Regions from separate parts of the Paenarthrobacter sp. 22069 genome, predicted to be linked through region 3. Evidence: riboswitches for the same ligand, from Rfam matches in the RefSeq annotation. Region 3 holds a riboswitch; each other region holds the start of a gene.
The links. Region 3 has a riboswitch for thiamine pyrophosphate ahead of ACTJK0_RS05725 (ECF transporter S component). Riboswitches for the same ligand answer to the same signal wherever they lie in the genome.

Region 1 (6,953 bases), on a different contig from region 3:
GAGCAGTTCAAGTTCGGCGACGGCGGGCACCAGCGCCTGGGCATCGCGCAGCAGCTGGTAAACACCGCCGGCGCTGACGGCGTCAGAGAGGGCATCCTCCCGCTGGGTAGCGCCGATCACCACGGTGCTGTCCTGCCGGGGAACGATGTACACCGGCACGCCGTGAACCAGGCCGCGCACCGTTGAGGTCACCAGGGGCCGAAGATGTCCGGGAACGGCCAGGCGGAGGATGTCCCCGTGGACGGGCCGCAGTGGCAGCTCAAGCCCGTCCGGCAGGCCACCAAGCGCCCCCGCCTGCAGCCCGTTGGCGACGACGGTTTCCGCGGCCAGGACGGTCCCGCCGCCGGACAGGCTGACGCCCGCAACGGTTGGGCCCTCCCACAACAGCCCTGCGGCCCGGCCCGGCACGGCAAAGCCCTGCACCGCCCCGGCGACGGAGAGTTCCGGGTTTCCCTGCGCGGCGCCGGCGAGGGCCAGCCGCAGGGCCAGGACCAGCCGCCTCGGATCCACCTGGTGGTCCGATGGGGTATCCATGGCGCAGGCGATGGCCGGGCTGAGGAGCGGCTCGCGCTTCCGGGCCTCCCGCACCGTCAGGGGCTCCACCGCCAGGCCGTTGGCCTGCTGGACGGTCCGCAGGTCCATCAGTGCACGCCGGTCGGCGGCGTCGGCACCCACGGCGAGTGTCGACGTCGTCAGGTATCCGCAGTCCTCGCCCGTTGCAGCGGCAACGCGGGCAGCGAAGGCCGGCCAGCGTGATGCGGAATCGAGCATAAGTTCCAGGAGGTCCTCCTCCTGGTAGTGCAGTTCGCTGACGGGGGCAAGCATGCCCGCGGCTGCCCAACTGGCGCCTGTACCCGGCGCATCGTCGATGACGACGACGGAGCGCCCGGACCGCTGCACTTCCCAGGCAATCCCGTGCCCCACCACTCCCCCGCCGATGACGGCGACGTCGGCGCGGACGCTGGAATTGGCGGAGGGGTCCGCCGCCCCGGGAAAACTGTCTAAGGGGGTGCGCATCTGGTTCCTTCCCTACGCCGGCATTAACCGGATCAGGTCAAGCGGTCGGCTCTGACGCCCTCTCAGCCCGGCGCTTTGTGACAGCTGCCGCGGGCTCCCGCAGTACCAGCCCAGTTTAGAGGAACTAGGCTTGCAGGCATGAATGTGTCCACCTCATCCTTCCCTGCCGGTCCGCACGCCCCGGCCACCGAAGTTGTCAATGCACGGGACAACGACGCGCTCAAGGCGGCCCGCCTGTACCTCTGCACCGATGCGCGCCGGGACCAAGGCGACTTCGCCGGGTTCGTGGACGCGGCATTCACCGGCGGCGTGGACATCATCCAGCTGCGGGACAAGGCCATCGAGGCCGCCGAGGAACTGGACCTGCTGGCCATCCTGAAGGAGACGGCAGTCAGGCACGGCAAGTTGTGGGCCGTCAACGACCGGGCGGACATTGCGGTGTTGTCCGGGGCGCCGGTATTCCACGTCGGCCAGAAGGACCTGCCCCTTCCGGCGGCGCGCACCCTGGTCAACGGCAACGCAGCCATCGGGCTTTCCAGCCACACCCCGGAGCAGGTGGACGCTGCCTTGGCGGCCACCGCAGGCCCGTCAGGCCTGGACTACTTCTGCGTCGGGCCGGTCTGGGCCACGCCCACCAAACCCGGCAGGTCCGCCGTCGGGACCGGGCTGGTGGAATATGCCGCCGAAGCCTCGCGTCAGGCCGGGGAGCCGGTGCCGTGGTTCGCCATCGGCGGGATCGATCACGGCAACGTCCGGCAGGTGGCGGAAGCGGGTGCACGCAGGATCGTGGTGGTCCGGGCCATCACCGGGGCCTCCGATCCCGCGGCCGCTGCGGCGTCTCTCGTCGACGCGCTGGACGCCGCCGCCTCCTGATGCCATATCCGTGGACTTGGAGCTAGGCTGATTTTTGTGTCACACCATCGGCTGGCCCCCAACGTCCATGACCACAGGAACGCCCTGGAAGAGGCGTTGGGCCAGCTGCGCACCGAACTGGAACTGCCGGGCCCGTATCCGGCGGATGCCGTTGAGGATGCCCGCGCTGCCGTGGCGGCGCTGGAGCTGCCGTCCTACGACCTGACGGCCGTCGAATTCATCACCATCGATCCCGCATCGTCCACGGACTTGGACCAGGCGGTGTTCATCGAGCAGGACGGGAACGGCTACCGCGTGCTGTACGCGATTGCCGACGTCCCGGCGTTCGTGGTTCCCGGTGGCCCCCTCGATGCGGAAACGCGGCGCCGGGGCCAGACGTTCTACGCGCCGGACGGGCGCATCCCGCTGCACCCGGAAGTCATCAGCGAAGGGGCCGGGAGCCTGCTGCCCGGACAGGACTGTTCAGCCTTCGTCTGGGACTTCACGCTCGGCGACGACGCGGGCGTGCTGTCCGTAGGTGTCCGGCGTGCCAAAATCCGCAGCCGCGACAAGCTCAGCTACAAGGGCGCCCAGGCAGACCTCGACGCAGGAACCGCTTCCCCGGTGCTGAAGCTGCTGCGCGAGGTGGGCCTAAAACGGGTGGCACTTGAACGGGCACGCGAAGGGGCCAGCCTCAACATGCCCGAGCAGGAGATTGTGCAACTGCCCGACGGCGGCTACCGCATCGACGCCGTACCGCAGCTTCCGGTGGAGGACTGGAACGCGCAGATCTCGCTGATGACGGGAATGGCCGCAGCGCAGCTGATGCTGGAGGGCAAGGTGGGCATCCTGCGCACCATGCCGGCTCCGGACGAGCGGAGCCTGAAGCACTTCCGGCTCCAGACCGAGGCACTGGGCAAGCCCTGGGACGGCCACGCCAGCTACGGCGAGTACCTGCGGTCGCTGGATCCCACCGATCCGCGCCAGCTGGCGATCATGCATTCGGCCGGCATGCTGTTCCGCGGCGCGTCCTATACCGCCTTCGACGGCAGCGTCCCCGAGGACGGCATCCAATCCGCCATCGGCGCTGCCTACGCCCACACCACTGCACCCCTCCGCCGGCTGGTGGACCGCTTCGTGCTGGTCATCTGCGAGGCCCTGAGCAACGGCGGCGATGTTCCCGGCTGGGCCCGCGAGGCCCTTCCGCTGCTGCCGGGCATCATGGCCGGCTCGGACCAGCTGGCCTCCCGCATGGAGCGCCTTGCCCTGGACACCGTTGAGGCGGCGCTGCTGCTGAACCACATTGGGCAGGAGTTCGACGCAATCGTCATTTCGGGTTCCAAGCCCCAAAACGGGAACGGGAACGTCTCCGGCGCCGGCTCCGGCAACGGGAACGCCAAAAATGGCAACGGCAAGAACGGCAACGGCAATGGAAGCTCTGGCATTATCCAGATTGCCGAACCCGCCGTGACCGCGCGCTGCGCCGGCGAGTTGGAATCCGGCACCAAGGTCCGCGTGCGGCTGGTTTCGTCGGACATCACCACCCGCCAGGTCCACTTCGAGCTGGTTTCCTGAGGCTCCAGCGGGCGCAGCAGGCGGGGCGAAAAGTGTTTCCGCGCCCGTACGGCTAGACTGGGAGGGTAGAAACTGGATGCCCGGTCGTTGATTTCCTGAATTAGAAACCAACAAGCCCGCCCCTACGCGATCTTGAGATTTGCCCGCTGGTCACCAGTGCCAGCATTAGATAGCCCGCGATCGGCTTCCACTGGAATTGCTTGCGCGCCTGAGCGTGCTCCGGAGCGGCCACACTGGCCGGCCCGTTGAGCAGGCGGCGCCAATGCCTAAATGAATAAGGAAACTCCCCTGTGAGTGAATTGCATACCCACCAGCTTCTGAGCGACGCGTCCGGCACGGAGACCATCGAGCCGGAAGAAACCATCATCTCCGACGAAAAGCCGCATGAGATCGCGGAAAAGTCCTTCTCGGACTACAACGTCCGCCAGGACATCGTCGAATCCCTGGCTGACGCCGGCATCACCCACCCCTTCCCCATCCAGGCCATGACCCTGCCGGTGGCCCTGGGCGGCCACGACATCATCGGCCAGGCCAAGACCGGCACCGGCAAGACTCTGGGCTTCGGCATTCCGGCCCTGCAGCGCGTCATCGGACAGGACGATCCCGGCTACGCCAAGCTCGCCGTCCCGGGAGCCCCCCAGGCCCTGGTCATCGTTCCCACCCGTGAACTGGCCGTGCAGGTTGCCGGGGACCTTGTCACGGCATCGCGGAAGCGCAACGCCAGGATCGCCACCATCTACGGCGGACGCGCCTACGAGCCGCAGGTCGAAGCACTGAAGCAGGGCGTCGAGGTAGTGGTCGGCACCCCCGGCCGCCTGATCGACCTCTACAAGCAGAAGCACCTGAGCCTGAAGAACGTCAAGATCGTGGTGCTGGACGAGGCCGACGAGATGCTGGACCTGGGCTTCCTCCCGGATGTGGAGACGCTCATCGCGGCAACTCCCGCCGTGCGCCAGACGCTCCTGTTCTCCGCCACCATGCCCGGGCCGGTCATCGCCATGGCCCGCCGCTACATGACCCAGCCCACGCATATCCGCGCGGCGGATCCCGAGGACGAGGGACTGACCAAGCGCGACATCCGCCAGCTGATCTACCGCGCGCACAGCATGGACAAGACCGAAGTGGTGGCCCGCATCCTGCAGGCCCGCGGCCGCGGCCGGACCATCATCTTCACCAAGACCAAGCGCACCGCAGCCAAGGTGGCCGAGGAACTCGTGGACCGTGGCTTCGCGGCCGCCGCCATCCACGGTGACCTGGGCCAGGGCGCCCGGGAGCAGGCGCTGCGGGCGTTCCGCAACAACAAGGTGGACGTCCTGGTGGCCACGGACGTCGCCGCGCGCGGCATCGACGTCGAAGACGTCACCCACGTCATCAACTACCAGTGCGTGGAAGACGAGAAAATCTACCTGCACCGGGTGGGCCGGACCGGCCGCGCCGGCAACAAGGGCACCGCCGTCACGTTCGTGGACTGGGACGACATGCCGCGCTGGGGCCTGATCAACAAGGCGCTGGGGCTGAGCGTGCCGGAGCCCGTCGAAACCTACTCCTCCTCGCCGCACCTCTACACCGACCTCGACATCCCCGAGGGCACCAAAGGCCGGCTGCCCCGCGACAAGCGGACCCTGGCCGGTGTCGACGCCGAGGTGCTTGAGGACCTGGGCGAGACGGGCAAGAAGAACAGCCGCGACGGCGGCCGGTCACGGGACAGGGACGGCCGTGGACGGGAAGACCGCAGCGGAAACCGCGCAGGTGGCCGCAGCGCCGGCGACACCAAGCGCAGCGGCGAGCGCCGCCGTCGTACGCCTGACTCCGCCGCCCCTGCCAGCGAGGCCGTTGCCCCCGCAACCGAGGGCGAACAGCCCTCGCGGACCCGCCGGCCCCGGACCCGCACCCGCCGCCGCAACGGGGAAGTGGTGGCAGGTGCCGACAAGGGCACGCAACCTGGCACGTCCGAGGGCTAACTGCCGGAGATGACTGACACTGTTTGGGCGCCGGACGGCGGCAGCCTGGTGGTGCATGCGGACAACGCTGCATACCTCCCCACGCTGCCGGACGGCGCCTTCACACTCATTTATGTGGATCCGCCCTTCAACACGGGCAGGCCGCAGCAGCGCCAGGAAACCCGGATGGTGGTGAACGCCGGCGGCAGCGGGGACCGGGTCGGCTTCAAGGGCCGCTCCTACGACACCATCAAGGGTGCCTTGCACCGCTACGACGATGCCTTCAGCGACTATTGGTCCTTCCTGGAACCCCGGCTGGTGGAAGCGTGGCGGCTGCTCGCCGATGACGGGACGCTCTACCTCCACCTGGACTACCGCGAGGTGCATTACGCCAAGGTCATGCTGGATGCCATCTTTGGCCGCGAGTGCTTCCTGAACGAGATCATCTGGGCCTATGACTACGGCGCGCGCGCGAAAAACCGCTGGCCCACCAAGCACGACAACATCCTCGTCTACGTGAAGAACCCCGCGAAGTACCATTTCGACAGCGCCGAGGTGGACCGGGAGCCGTACATGGCGCCGGGTCTGGTGACGCCTGCCAAGCGTGAACTTGGGAAGCTGCCCACCGACGTCTGGTGGCACACCATCGTTTCGCCCACCGGCAAGGAAAAGACGGGCTACCCCACGCAGAAGCCCGAGGGCCTGGTCCGGCGGGTGGTGGCCGCTTCGAGCCGGCCCGGTGACTGGTGCCTGGACTTCTTCGCCGGCTCCGGCACGCTCGGCGCGGTTGCCGCCAAGCTGGGCCGGAAATTCGTGTGCGTGGACCAGAACCAGCCGGCCATCGACATCATGGCCAAACGGCTCGGCGCGCACGCCACCCTGACCGGCTTCCGGTCCAGCTAGGGGCGGACGACGGCGGCCCCCGTACCGAGTGCCTCGATCCGTGCCAGCATGTCGGGAGCGGTGAGGTTTTCCCCGAGCAGGTTCGGTTTGCCCGTGCCGTGGTAGTCCGATGATCCCGTGACCAGCAGGTGGTGCGTGGCTGCGAGCTTCCGGAGGAATCCCCTGCCCTCTTCGGGGTTGTCCCGGTGGTCGATCTCCAGGCCCGCCAGGCCGGCGTCGATCATGTCGTGGTAGGTCCGCTCCCCCACGATGCGTCCCCGTGCGGACGCCACGGGGTGGGCGAAGACGGGAACGCCCCCGGCGGCACGGACCAGTTCGACGGCCGTGGCGGGGTCCGGCGCATAGTGCGGGATGAAGTACCTGGACCGCGAGGTGAGGATGGAGGCGAAGGCCTCGGAGCGGTCCTCCACCACGCCGGCGGCGACAAGGGCATCAGCGATATGCGGCCGCCCAAGGGTGGCGCCGGGTGCCACGTGGTGGATCACGTCGTCCCAGGTGAGGGGATAATCCTCCGCCAGGATCGTGACCATCCGTTCGGCCCGGGTCAGGCGGGAATCCTTGGCCTTGGTGATTTCCTCCAGGAGGCCCGGATGGTTGGGATCATGCAGGTAGCTCAGGAGGTGGACGCTGATGCCTTCCTCTGTCCGGCATGAAACCTCCATGCCC
Region 2 (6,953 bases), on a different contig from region 3:
TCCCTGTTCCTTGAACCCGCTTCCCCCACATCTGTCATCTTCCAGGCACCTGACCTGAGCACCGTGGTCCGTCCCGCTGTGCCGGCCGTCGAGGAACCCGAGGAAGATGAAAGCGACGACGGCGACGACTCCTCCAGCCGCCGCCGGCGCCGCACCCGGGGCCGGCGGGGCCGCAGCCGCGTCGGCGACGGGGCCGGCGAAGACGCCGAGGACGGCAGTGCAGAAACTGACGCCGAGGACGAAGCCGACGAGGACAGCGCCGCGCAGCTGGAAGGCGGTGTCACCTCCCGTCGCCGCCGCCGCCGCCGTCGCGGGGACCAGGACCTTGAGCTGACCGGCGGCGGGGACGACGATCCGCCCAACACTGTGACCCGCGTCCGTGCGCCCCGCGCCGTGAGCGAAGCGCCCGTGAGCAACCGGGTCACCAGCGTAAAGGGCTCCACCCGCCTGGAAGCCAAGAAGCAGCGCCGGCGCGAGTCCCGCGACACCGGCCGCCGCCGCACCGTCATCACGGAAGCCGAGTTCCTGGCACGCCGTGAATCCGTTGACCGGCAGATGATCGTCCGCCAGCGCGACGACAGAATCCAGATCGCGGTCCTCGAAGACGGCGTCCTGGCCGAACACTTCGTGTCCAAGACGCAGCAGGACTCGCTGATCGGCAACGTCTACCTGGGCAAGGTCCAGAATGTGCTGCCGTCCATGGAAGCGGCCTTCGTTGACATCGGGCGGGGCCGCAACGCCGTCCTGTATGCCGGCGAGGTCAACTGGGAGGCCGTGAACCTCGAAGGCAAGCAGCGCCGCATCGAAAACGCGCTGAAGTCCGGCGACACCGTGCTGGTCCAGGTCACCAAGGACCCTGTCGGACACAAGGGCGCCCGCCTCACCAGCCAGATCTCCCTTCCCGGCCGCTACCTGGTCTATGTGCCCGGGGGTTCCATGACCGGTATCTCCCGCAAGCTGCCCGACGTCGAACGCAACCGCCTCAAGCGCATCCTCAAGGACCGTTTGCCCGAGCACGCAGGTGTAATTGTCCGCACCGCCGCCGAAGGCGCGTCCGAGGAAGAGCTGACGCACGACATCAACCGGCTGCGCGCCCAGTGGGAAGGTATCGAAAGCCAGGCAGCGTCCACCAAGATCCTTGCCCCCGAGCTGCTCTACGGCGAGCCGGACCTGACCATCAAGGTCGTCCGCGACGTCTTCAACGAGGACTTCTCCAAACTCATCGTTTCCGGCGAGGAGGCCTGGGACACCATCGAGGCGTACGTCACCTACGTGGCGCCCGATCTGGTGGGCCGGCTCGAGAAGTGGACCAAGGACCAGGACATCTTCTCCGCCTGGCGCATTGACGAGCAGATCCACAAAGCCCTGGAGCGCAAAGTCTTCCTGCCCTCCGGCGGCTCCCTGGTGATCGACCGCACCGAAGCCATGACCGTGGTGGACGTCAACACCGGCAAGTTCACCGGCAGCGGCGGCAACCTCGAGGAAACCGTCACCAAGAACAACCTCGAAGCCGCAGAGGAGGTGGTCCGCCAGCTGCGGCTGCGCGACATCGGCGGCATCATCGTGATCGACTTCATCGACATGGTGCTCGAATCCAACCGGGACCTGGTCCTCCGCCGCCTGGTGGAATGCCTGGGCCGCGACCGGACCAAGCACCAGGTGGCAGAAGTTACCTCGCTGGGCCTGGTCCAGATGACCCGCAAGCGCATGGGTACCGGGCTGCTGGAAGTCTTCGGCGAGCAGTGCGAAGCCTGCGCAGGCCGGGGCGTGGTGACCCACGACGATCCCGTGGAGCACCGCCGCGCCAACATCGTGGCCGCTGAGCACCACGTCCAGCGCACCGACAACCGTCCCGAGCCCCGCGGCGAAGCCCACCGCCCGGAAGGGCAGCGGAACGACAACGGCCAGCCCGGCGTCCGTCCGGAGCGTAAACGCCGCCGCGGCCGCGGCAACGCGCAGCCCGAAGCGGCCCCGGCCCCGGCAGTCCACGTCCACACCGTCCAGGCCGACCCGACAGATGCTGAGCGGCACGCGAAGGCGGAAGCCACCAGGCTTGCCCTGGCCAACATCGCAGCTGCCGCCCACGCGGCGCACCTGCACGACGACGAGGTGGCCGCTGCCCGGCAGGTGCCGTCTGTCCCGCCTGCTGCCGCTCCCGACGGGGAGAAGCACGACGACGACACCCCGGGGCGTCCCGCGGCCGTCCTGACGTTCGGCGGTGAGCAGGTCCCGCTTCCGTTCGTGGAGCACGCTGAGGAGCACCACCCCAAGCCGGCTCTCACCCTGGACCGGTTGGCCGAAGCGTTCGCGCAGCTCGGCCAGCCCGCATCCTCCATGGAGGACGCGCTGGCCAAGGACGCGGATGCCGAACAGCGTGCGGAAGCCGGACAGCCTGTGGAAGCCGGACAGCCCGTGGAAGAAGCGGCGGTGGCACAGCGGCCGGCAGCGGTGGAAGCCCCGGCGGAAAAGGACTACTCCGACCACACCCTGGAGCAGTCCCGCCAACGCCGGCCACGGCGCCACCGTGCCGCCAGCCGTGCCCAGGGGGCCGCCAACGAAACCGCTGTCCAGCACCACGAGAACGTCCAGGCAACGGGCGCCGGTCACTCACATGCCGCGAAGGCTCCCGAGTCCGGCAAACCCCAGCCCGGCGCGACCGCGGGACCGGGCAAGGCTGCAGAGGAACCCATCATCCTCGGCGTCGGGGTACCCGCCTCGGAGCTCTAAGCAGGCCGGGCCGCCGCGCCAGCATTTAAGTCCCCGTCGAGTGGACAGTCCCCCTGAATGACGGGGGGTACAGTCCACCGGGCGGGGACTTCCTGCATCCGGGGGATGTCACCTTTCCCGCGCCCGGGGGTCAGCAGCTACTCTGGAAACCGACACGGGGTGCCGCGCAAAGGCCGGCTGAGATCCAGACCCGTTGAACCTGTCCGGCTAGTACCGGCGAAGGGATGTCTTTTGTCTTCGACCCTCTCCATGCCCCTCGCGGCTGTCCCGGAAACTGCCCCGCAGCCTGTGGGCCGTGCCGTCCCCCGTGTGCTGTCCATCGCCGGTTCCGACCCGTCAGGCGGGGCCGGCATCCAGGCGGACCTCAAGAGCATCGCGGCCCACGGGGGCTACGGCATGGCCGCTATTACGGCGCTCACCGCACAAAACACCCGGGGCGTGCAGGACGTGCACGTTCCTCCGGCCGGGTTCCTGGCCCGGCAGCTGGACGCTGTCAGTGATGACATCAGTATTGACGCCGTCAAGATCGGCATGCTGGGTGATGAGACGGTAATCCGCACTGTCCGCAGGTGGCTCGAAAAGGTGCGCCCCGCCGTCGTGGTCCTCGATCCGGTGATGGTGGCAACCAGCGGTGACCGGCTGCTGCAGGAATCCGCCGAGGCCGCGCTGCGGGAACTGCTGCCCCTTGCCCACCTCATCACGCCGAACGTGCCCGAGCTTGCCATGCTGGTGGGGGAGGACCCAGCCGCGGACTGGGAAACGGCGCTGGACCAGGGCAGGCGCCTGGCCGCAGCCACCGGGGCCACCGTGCTGGTCAAGGGCGGGCACCTGGCAGGTCCCGGCTGCCCCGATGCGCTGGTCAACACCGGCGGCCTCCTGGGCCAGGAAGTGGTGGAAGTCCATGGTGACCGGGTTGCCACCCGCAACAGCCACGGCACCGGCTGCTCGCTGTCCTCCGCCATGGCCACGGTGCAGGCATGCCTGGGCAACTGGGAAGCCTCCCTGCGGACGGTCAAACCCTGGCTGGCAGGTGCATTGGAAAGCTCCGGCGTACTGGAGGTAGGCCAGGGGAACGGACCGGTGCACCACTTCCACCACGTCCGGCCGGCCCTGCCGGAAGGGGGCTTCGCGGCCCTGTTGTGGTCTGAAGCGCAGCAGGACCTCGAGGATATCTACGCGCTGGACTTCATCGACGGCCTGGCCTCCGGCGGCCTCGCCGAAAAGGACTTCGCCTATTACCTGGCCCAGGATGCCCTTTACCTCAACGGCTACTCGCGCGTGCTTGCCCGTGCCAGCGCCATGGCCCCCTCCGAGGCCGAGCAGCTGTTCTGGGCCGCCTCTGCCCAGCAGTGCCTCGAGGTGGAATCGGAACTGCACCGCTCCTGGCTCAGCACCAGGCCTGCCCCGGGCGGCCTGGGCCCCGTGACCAAGGCCTACGTCGACCACCTCACGGCAGCGTCGGCGTCGGGCAGCTACGCAGTCCTGGCCGCTGCCGTCCTGCCCTGTTTCTGGCTTTACGCCGAAGTGGGCGAAAAGCTGCACGCCCGCTTCCTTGCCTCCGGCGAACCGGACGGACACGCCTACGCGGACTGGCTCCGCACCTATGCCGACGAGGGCTTCGCCGCGGCCACCCGCAGGGCCATTGCCATTGTGGACGCAGCGGGACGGAACGCGTCCGACCATGAGAGGTCCGCGATGGTAAGGGCCTTCAAGCAGTCGTGCCGACTCGAAGTTGAATTCTTCGACGCGCCGCGGCTGCATTCCTGACCGCCGGGAGGCAGCCGCACCGCTATCATGGAACGGCACGGTAACGGCGTTGCCGCCGGCTTGTGGTTATTATCACAGCCGGGCCGCCGGAACCAGCCTCATTTGCGGCCGAAGACGGATTTAGCGTATTCTGGATCTTCGGTGCTTACGCCAACACTTGGGTTATGACCCCACGGCGTTGAGGCACAGCGAAAAACCAGGCTTTTAGTGAGTCGGTTACGCACGCAAATTTTGTTATAAACGTCGAGAGAAGTGAGTTCCCAAGTGGTGTACGCGATTGTCCGCGCAGGCGGCCGCCAAGAGAAGGTTTCCGTTGGAGACTTCGTTACCCTGAACCGCGTCGCCGGTGGAGCCGGCAGCACCATTGAGCTGCCCGCACTGCTCCTGGTTGACGGTGACAAGGTCACCTCCGCCGCCGCCGACCTGGCCAAGGTAACTGTTACGGCTGAAATCCTCCAGGACCTCCGTGGTCCTAAGATTGTCATCCAGAAGTTCAAGAACAAGACCGGGTACAAGAAGCGCCAGGGTCACCGCCAGGAACTGACCAAGGTCAAGATCACCGGCATCAAGTAACCACCGGTTACTGTTCAGGTATTTCAACAGATTCCCCAGAATTTAGAGGCAGGCATTTCAGATGGCACATAAAAAGGGCGCGAGCTCCACTCGCAACGGTCGCGATTCCAACGCTCAGTACCTCGGCGTCAAGCGCTTCGGCGGCCAGGTTGTTTCCGCAGGCGAGATCATCGTCCGCCAGCGTGGCACCCACTTCCACCCGGGCGCCGGCGTTGGCCGTGGCGGGGATGACACCCTGTTCGCCCTGACCCCGGGCGCCGTCGAGTTCGGCACCCGCCGCGGTCGTCGCGTGGTCAACATCGTTGCTGCTGCAGCTGCAGAGTAACAACAAGTTCTGAACCGGTGGAGCGGGCCTGAGGGTCCGCTCCACTGTTCTTTTAACCGCATTACAATCGATGTGGCGTCCCCGGACGCCATGTAAACAGCATCTGAGGGAGATCCACGTGGCCAGCTTTGTAGACCGGGTAGTACTGCATGTATCCGGCGGTACCGGCGGCCACGGATGCGTCTCCGTCCACCGTGAGAAGTTCAAGCCCCTCGGCGGTCCCGACGGCGGCAATGGCGGCAACGGCGGCGATGTGATCCTGCGCGTCGACCACCAGACCACCACCCTCCTTGACTACCACCACGCACCGCACCGCCACGCCAGCAACGGCGGCCCCGGCATGGGTGACTGGCGCGGAGGCAAGAACGGCGAGACCCTGGTCCTGCCCGTTCCGGACGGCACCGTCGTCAAGACCAAGGACGGCGAAGTCCTCGCAGACCTGGTGGGTGAAGGCACCGAGTACATCGCCGCAGCCGGCGGCCCGGGCGGGCTGGGCAACGCCGCCCTTTCCTCGCAGAAGCGCCGCGCCCCCGGATTCGCGCTCCTGGGCCTGGAAGGCGAGTCCCGCGATGTCGTCCTGGAACTGAAGTCCATTGCCGACATCGCCCTGGTGGGGTTTCCTTCCGCCGGTAAATCGAGCCTGATCGCGGCCATGTCCGCTGCCCGCCCCAAGATTGCCGACTACCCGTTCACCACGCTGGTGCCCAACCTCGGCGTGGTACAGGCCGGCGACGTCCGGTTCACCATCGCGGACGTTCCCGGGCTGATTGAAGGGGCCAGCGAGGGACGCGGCCTGGGCCACCACTTCCTCCGCCACGTGGAGCGCTGCGCGGCATTGGTCCACGTGCTGGACTGCGGCACCCTCGAATCCGAACGTGACCCCCTCTCGGACCTCGCCATTATCGAAGGGGAGCTGGAGAAGTACGCGGTGGACATGAGCTATGCCGGCCAGGACGGCGAAGTGGTTCCGCTTAACCACCGGCCCCGGCTGGTGGCGCTCAACAAGGTGGACCTGCCCGACGGCAAGGACATGGCCGAGTTCGTCCGCCCGGAACTCGAGTCCCGCGGCTACCGTGTCTTCGAGGTGTCCGCCACCAGCCACGAGGGCCTGCGCCAGCTGGGGTTCGCCATGGCAGAGATCGTCCAGGCCGCCCGCGACGCCATTGCGGCCGCACCTCCCAAGGTCCAGCCCACCGTGCTGCGCCCCCGCGCCGTCAACGAGGCCGGGTTCAAGATCCGCCGCGAAGAGAAGAACCTGGAACCGCTCTTCCGCGTCCTGGGCGAAAAGCCTGAACGCTGGGTCAAGCAGACCGACTTCACCAACGAGGAAGCCATCGGCTACCTGGCAGACCGCCTGGCCAAGCTTGGCGTGGAAACCGAACTGTTCAAGCAGGGCGCCAAGCCGGGCGACACCGTGGTCATCGGCGGGGAAGACGGCGTCGTCTTTGACTGGGAGCCCACCATGATGGCCGGTGCCGAGCTCCTGGCCTCCCCGCGCGGCACCGATGTGCGGTTCGCCGATATTGGCGACCGCCCCACCCGCACCCAGAAGCGCGAAGAG
Region 3 (6,953 bases):
GTGTCGCCGGGGGGTGCCTGGACGCCATAGAAACCGGCGGTGGCCTCCACGGAAAGGCCGAACTCACGCAACGCCTGCATGTGGGGTTCCACGGTGCGGGTACCAAGGTCGCAGCCGCCGGCGTAGGGCAGGCGGTACTCCCGCGACTCGTCCAGCAGGGGTCCCAGCAGCATGATGACACTGCGGGTTCGCCGTGCAGCGTCCACGTCCATCGCGTCCAGGTTTAGGACCGCGGGGCGGCGGAGGCGCAGGTCGGTGTCGTTGAGCCAGGTGCACTCCACGCCGATGCTGGTCAGCACCTCAACGATGCGGTTGACTTCCTCGATCCGGGCCAGCCGGCGGAGCACGGTGGTGCCGCGGTTGATCAGGCTGGCGCACAGCAGTGCGACGCCGGCGTTCTTGCTGCTGTTGACGTCCACAGCGCCGGACAGGGTTCGTCCGCCCTCGACCCGCAGGTGCGTCATCTGCGGCTTGCCGACGTTGACGATGCTCCGGTCAAAGATGTTTTCCAGCCGCTGGATCATCTTCAGGCTCAGGTTTTGCTTGCCCTGTTCCATCCGGGCGACGGCACTTTGGCTGGTGCCAAGTTCGGCGGCCAACTGGCCCTGCGTCCAGCCCTTCTCGGTCCGGGCGTCCTTCAGCATGGCGGCAACGTGCTCAGCGGTTTCCTGCGTCATAACCACAAATATATCATAAATGAGTTATTCACTCCGCTAGCGGTCCTACGTCAGCCGCGCCGGAAAGGCTTTACCCGGACTGTGCGATACGGGACGCACGCACTGGGCCCATCAGCTGCCCAGCCACACCATGTTCCACGTTCCCGCCGCAAGAGCCGCCGCCAGGGAAAGCCCGGCCATCACCACGCCGCCAGCCACCACGCCCAGGTCCAAGGCGCTGAAAGTGGATTCCCGCGCCCACGTCCTGTTGCCGCCGCCAAAGCCGCGCGCCTCCATGGTTACGGCGAGCCGGGACGCGCGGCGGATTGCCTGCACCAGGAGCCCGAAACTCTGCCCCAGCGTCGCTTTGACCCGCTGGCCCACGCTGCCGCGCGAGCCCACGCCGCGCGCCCGCCGTGCCATCCCGATAGTTTGCCATTCCTCGGCCATGAGCCCCACCAAGCGCATCGCGGCCAGGGTCCCCAGTACGAACCGGTGCGGTAGCCGCGCCTTCTGCGCCAGCGCATCGGCGAGGTCCGTCGGGTCGGTGCAGCTCATCAGCAGGACCGCCGGCAATGCAATGGCAAAGCCGCGCAGGAGGAAGCCGATACCCAGCTGCAGCGAGCCTTGGCTCATGGTCCAGATGCCGACGTCGAGCAGGATCCTTCCGCTGTCCGGCGCCAGGATGGAGGTGCTCCACCCGCCCACGGCGGCGGCGAGGATCAACGGCCATCCACGCTGCCACAGCAGGGTCAGGGTGAGTCCGGCCAAGGGAAACAGCAGCAGTTCGAAGACCAGGGCCACGGAGGCCGACACCCAGTCGATCGACAGTGCCAGGACCGCCGTGATAAGGAGGACGGCCCCGAATTTACTCAGGGGGTTGGCCCGGGCCAGGAGGGCACGGTTGCCGGCCAGGGTGAGTTCCTGCCTCATGGCGCCACCGCTTCCGTCGCGGCCATCCGGAGCTCCACCCCGCCCAACGCCGCCGTGAATTCGGCGTCGTGGGTCACGGACACCACGGCGGTGCCGGCATCCAGCAGTTCGGACAGGAACGAGGCCAGCTCGGCCCACGTGTTGGCATCCTGGCCGAAGGTGGGTTCGTCCAGGACCAGTACCTGGGGGCTGGCGGCGAGGACGGTGGCCACGGAAAGCCGCCGTTTTTCGCCGCCGGAGAGCGTATAGGGGTTGGCGTCCACCAGTTGGGTGAGCCGCAGCCGCTCCAGCAGTTCATCAACCCGGTCCTCGCCGTGGCCCAGGTGCCGGGGGCCGAACAGCAGCTCATCGAGCACCTTGCCCGTGACGAACTGGTGCTCCGGCTCCTGGAACACTGTCCCCACCCGCGAAATCAGTTGCTCGGCCTTCCAGTTGTAGGGGTCGATTCCCGCGCCACGGCTGAGGTCCAGCGTGGCGGAAACCTTCCCGGAGACGGGCTCCAGCAGCCCGGCAAGAGTCAGCGCGAACGTGGACTTCCCGGCGCCGTTGGGACCGGTGATGGCGAGGGCCTGGCCGGCGCGGACCTGGGCCGCCAACCCTTCCTGGACCGGGACGGCCGGAATCCTGCGGAGGCCCTTGCGGCGTGGACGTCCGCGGGAGACAGCAAGCTGTTCGGCGGCCAGCAGGAGGTTCCCGGTGCCGGGGGCGGGAACCTCGGAACGGCCGCGGGTAGCCGGTACGTAGCCAGGGACCCACACACCGGCCGCCGCGAGCATGGCGCGGGCGTCGCTGAGCACCCGGTCCGGAGGCCCGTCCAGGAGCACGGCAGGGTCGGCAGCGGAACCCGGCTGGAGTACGACGATCCGGTCCACCAGGTCCTTCCATACGGAAACCCGGTGCTCCACCACAACCAGGGTGGCCCCCGTCTTGTCCAGGCAGCGGGCAACGGCGTCCCGGACTTCCAGGACCCCGTCCGGGTCAAGGTTGGCTGTGGGCTCGTCCAGCAGGATCAGCCCGGGGCGCATCGCCAGGATGCCCGCCAGCGCCAATCGCTGCTTCTGCCCGCCGGACAGGGCCGACGTCGAGTGGTCCAGCGGGAGGTGGGAGAGGCCGACGTCGGCAAGCGCCTCGTGCACTCGCGCCCAGATAGCGTCCCGGGGCACCGCAAGATTTTCGGCACCGAAGGCGACGTCGTCGCCCACGCGGGACAGGACCACCTGGGTTTCGGGGTCCTGCTGCACCAATCCGGCGCGCCCGCGCTGGGCGCGGGGCACGGCGCCGTCAATGAGCAGCGAACCGGACTCGTCGGCGTCGCCTGCCTCGCCGTCGTCGTTAATGTCGCCCAGCACCCCGGCAAGCGCATGCAGAAGCGTGGACTTCCCGGCCCCCGAGGGACCGAGCAGCAGCACCCGCTCACCAGGGCTGATGTCCAGGTCGAGGGCATGGACGGCAGGCCTGGTCCGCCCGGCATGCCGCCAGCCCCAGCCGCGCGCGCTAACGGCGGCGGGGCGGACCGCCGCGGCGGCGTCCTGGGAAGCCATCAGGAGAAGACTGGCTCCGTGGCGGCCTTGCGGGATGCGAAGGAGCTGAGCACTCCGGTGCGCGCCAGGCCCCGGGTGGCCAGCCAGGACAGGGCGCCGGCGATAACCGCGCCTGACACCATGCAGAACAGGATGTAGGCGAGCTTGTCCCCGCCGGAGTACGCGATGTTCCAGCCCCACGGCGCGAACGAGTCGTTCAGGCCACAGAACAGGCCCGCGGCCGCGCCGGCCAGCAGGGACACCGGCAGGTTGAACTTGCGGTAGACGAAGATGGCGAAGATGATTTCCGCTCCCAGGCCCTGGACGAAGCCGGAGAACAGGACGGACGCGCCGTACTGGGAGCCCATGAGGAGCTCGCCCGTGGCGGCCACGGTCTCACAGAACAGGGCGGCCCCGGGCTTGCGGATGATCAGCATCCCCAGGACACCGGGGATCATCCATCCGCCGGCGATCAGGCCGTTCAGGGGCGGGTAGGCGGCGTTCATCGGCACGGATACCGCGGCCGCGGCCTGGTCCCAGGCCCAGAAAATAACGCCTCCGGCGATGGCCACCAGCGCGGCGACCACGATGTCCACGACGCGCCAGGACTTACTGGTGGTCTTCTTGATTGCTGCAGTGCTCATTGAATCCTCCTGGGAAACAGGAGGGGAAAGTGGACCCGGCTGGCGGCCTGTAGCCGTGCAGCCGCGACACTTTGAGAACTCGACTCCCTTGCGCCGGTACTAACCGGATCAGGTTCGAGGGTCTGCGGCTGTCCGCACTCTCAGCGCCCACCTGCGGTTCCCGGCTGGTGCCGGATGGCCGACGGCGGCGCTCCCCTGTCGTTTTTAGTGTTGCGTTGAATTTGGGTAAGGCTTTTTGCCCTTCCAGGCGTGCACAAGTTTACACCGGTAAGCCCCTGATGGAGGGCTCCTGGCGCCTATCCTCCGGGATGTGACCAGGCCGGCGGCCTGCTGAGGCAAGGCCTTAGCTTTTATTAGTAATCATGCTTACTATATTGGTTCCCGGGATCGACGCGGACAGGGTGAAGGAGCTCCGTCCGCGGTCACGGAAACAGCCCGGCAGAACAAGGAGCACCATGAGAATTCCGGAAACCAGAGGCCCTGTCAGCAGCGCCCTCTTCGCGGCCCTGGCACAGGCTCCTGATTCGGCGGGGGCAGAGCTGGACGCACTGCACCGGCAGGTGGCGGGGCGGTTGGCCCAAACCACCGACATCATCGGCGACGAGGACATCCAACTGGCCCTCTTCTGCCTCTACGAGCTGCACTACTCGGGCCTTGACGGCGTCTCCGACGCCTGGGAGTGGGAGCCGGGGCTGATCCGGGTGCGGCGGCTGATCGAGGAACCCTTTGAAGCGGCCCTCCGTTCTGCGGCCCGGCAGGCAGCAGGAAACCTCGAACTGCCCGCCGGGGTTTCCATGACCAGCGACGCTGTGGCCGATGTCCTCTTCGGCCTTGCCGCCGGGGACACCGGCCCCAGCGTCTCCCGTTTCGTTGCCCGAAAGGCAAGCCTGGACCAACTCAAGGAGTTCCTGGTCCACAAATCCGTGTACCAGCTGAAGGAAGCCGATCCCCACACCTGGGCGATCCCGCGCCTCAGCGGACGGCCCAAGGCGGCACTGGTGGAAATCCAGGCGGACGAATACGGCGGCGGGCGCCCGGACCGGATGCACAGCGCGCTGTTCGCCCGGACCATGCGGGGCCTGGGCCTGGACGACTGCTACGGCGCCTACGTCGATGCAGTTCCCGCCGTCTCCCTGGCATCGGTGAACCTCATGTCGCTGTGCGGCCTGAACCGGCGGCTCCGCGGCGCCATCACCGGCCACCTGGCCATCTATGAAATGACGTCTTCCCAGCCCAACCGCTTCTACGGCAACGGATTCCGCCGGCACGGTTTCGGCGCGGACATCACCCACTACTTCGACGAGCATGTGGAGGCCGACGCCGTCCACGAGCAAATTGCGGGGCGGGACCTGGCAGGCGGCCTGGTGGAAGCAGAGCCGGAGCTCCTCGCGGATGTCCTGTTCGGGGCGACTGCCGTCATGGCCATCGACAGCCGCCTGTCGAACCACCTGATGTCCTCCTGGGAAGCCGGCAAATCTTCGCTCCGCATGGCCGTGCCGGCGGCAGCATGACCGCGGCCCGCACTGCAGCGACTCATGACGTCGTGGCGCCCGACGCAGAATACATCCTTCCCCTTCGATGGGCCTCGGACTCGGGCCTGGCCGAATTATCGGCCTACCTCCGGCACCTCGTGGACTGGATACCCGTGACCGTGGTGGACGGCTCGGATCGGGCCCTTATCGAGAGCCACCGTGCCGCGTTTCCCCCGGCCGTTCGCCTCATCCCGCCGGACCAGCAGCACGTTTCCGCCGGAGCACAACCCAGCGGGTACGGGCGCGGCAGCAACGGGAAGGTGGCCGGGGTGATGGCCGGGGTGCGCGCCTCGGAGGCGGAGTTCCTCGTCATTGCCGACGACGACGTCCGCTACACGCGCGAGGCCCTGGCCGCCGTCGTGCATCACCTCAGGTCGGCGGACGTGGTGCGGCCGCAGAACTACTTTGCGCCGCTCCCCTGGCACGCCCGCTGGGACACGGCCAGGACGCTGCTCAACCGCGCCTGGTCCGCCGACTATCCGGGGACGCTGGCAGTTCGGCGCAGCGCCCTCCTGGCCACGGACGGCTACGCGGGAGTCCTGTTCGAAAACCTGGAACTTATCCGGACCATCAAGGCCGCCGGCGGCACCGAGCGGATCCTCCCCGGCCTGTTCGTGGCGCGCAGGCCACCCACTGCACGGCATTTCATCCGGCAACGCGCCCGGCAGGCCTACGACGACTTCGCCCAGCCGCGGCGGCTCCTTGCCGAGTTGGCCTTGCTCCCCGCAGTTGCCGGTACCGGCCTGCTTCCTGCCATCTTGCGGCGGGTGGCCCTTTTGGCTCTGGCGGGAGCGGCCGTGGCCTGCGCAGAAGCAGGACGACGGCGGGACAACGGGACGGCCGTTTTTCCAGCCTCAGCTGCATGGTTCGCGCCGCTCTGGGCCCTGGAGCGGGCCGCCTGCGTTTGGCTGGCCGTCTTTTTCGGGCTGGCAGGCGGCGTCCCCTACGCCGGCGGCCGGATCAGGACGGCGGCACACAGCGAAGCGGAACTGCGGCGGCGCCATGCCGGAAAGCTGGCCGCGGCCTGCCGGACGCAGGCACCAACCATGGATGCGGTGCCGGCATGACGCCCAAAGAGGAGCACGACCCCCAACAGCGACACGACCCAGGACAGCAGCATGATCCCGGACAGCAAGGAACAGGAGGCAACGTGGACCAGGAATCCGCGGCGGGCTCAATAGTGGTGTGCCCGGACGGGCCCTTGATCGTCAGGGGCGGGTTCGAGATCGTCACCCCCTCGGGGGATGCCGTGCCCCGGGAACGAAAGACCGTGGCGTTGTGCCGGTGCGGGGCCTCGGCGATCAAACCCTACTGCGACGGCACGCACAAAATGATCAAGTTCCGCACCGAACCACCAACCGCCTAGTTCACCAGGCCCGTCCGCCCGCCACGTCCTTGCCATGACCGGCACGGCTGTCGGGCTAGGGTGGAGGCAGTCCGTTTTCCGCCGCCGCAAGGAGTTACAGGAATGAACCTATTCATCAAGCTGCTCGGGACCGGGGTGAGCCTGGGTGCGGGCCTGGCCGGCACCAAGCTGGTCAACACCATCTGGGAAAAGACCACCGGCCAGAAGGCACCCACGGGCAAGCACGAGGATGTCCCCACCAGCCTGCGTTCGGCGCTGACCTTTGCGCTGATCTCGGCGTCGGTCAGTGCCATCATCCAGGT

Region 1: linked by a shared signal. The riboswitch ahead of thiO (glycine oxidase ThiO) and the one ahead of ACTJK0_RS05725 (ECF transporter S component) in region 3 are both predicted to bind thiamine pyrophosphate.
Region 2: linked by a shared signal. The riboswitch ahead of thiD (bifunctional hydroxymethylpyrimidine kinase/phosphomethylpyrimidine kinase) and the one ahead of ACTJK0_RS05725 (ECF transporter S component) in region 3 are both predicted to bind thiamine pyrophosphate.

The regions. Positions count from the first base shown of each region.
Region 1 is NZ_JBQEQF010000008.1:68,075-75,027, reverse strand. Features, by position in the region: gene thiO (glycine oxidase ThiO) at 1-1,017, opposite strand, end outside; TPP riboswitch at 1,010-1,128, opposite strand; gene thiE (thiamine phosphate synthase) at 1,156-1,890, shown strand; gene ACTJK0_RS08375 (RNB domain-containing ribonuclease) at 1,927-3,444, shown strand; gene ACTJK0_RS08370 (DEAD/DEAH box helicase) at 3,735-5,405, shown strand; gene ACTJK0_RS08365 (DNA-methyltransferase) at 5,415-6,287, shown strand; gene ACTJK0_RS08360 (PHP domain-containing protein) at 6,284-6,953, opposite strand, start outside.
Region 2 is NZ_JBQEQF010000014.1:58,626-65,578, reverse strand. Features, by position in the region: gene ACTJK0_RS13005 (Rne/Rng family ribonuclease) at 1-2,727, shown strand, start outside; TPP riboswitch at 2,873-2,969, shown strand; gene thiD (bifunctional hydroxymethylpyrimidine kinase/phosphomethylpyrimidine kinase) at 2,977-4,494, shown strand; gene rplU (50S ribosomal protein L21) at 4,759-5,067, shown strand; gene rpmA (50S ribosomal protein L27) at 5,129-5,392, shown strand; gene obgE (GTPase ObgE) at 5,511-6,953, shown strand, end outside.
Region 3 is NZ_JBQEQF010000005.1:136,486-143,438, forward strand. Features, by position in the region: gene ACTJK0_RS05710 (UDP-N-acetylglucosamine 1-carboxyvinyltransferase) at 1-677, opposite strand, end outside; gene ACTJK0_RS05715 (CbiQ family ECF transporter T component) at 789-1,589, opposite strand; gene ACTJK0_RS05720 (ATP-binding cassette domain-containing protein) at 1,586-3,130, opposite strand; gene ACTJK0_RS05725 (ECF transporter S component) at 3,130-3,753, opposite strand; TPP riboswitch at 3,821-3,960, opposite strand; gene ACTJK0_RS05730 (iron-containing redox enzyme family protein) at 4,209-5,264, shown strand; gene ACTJK0_RS05735 (glycosyltransferase) at 5,297-6,352, shown strand; gene ACTJK0_RS05740 (CDGSH iron-sulfur domain-containing protein) at 6,436-6,651, shown strand; gene ACTJK0_RS05745 (DUF4235 domain-containing protein) at 6,754-6,953, shown strand, end outside.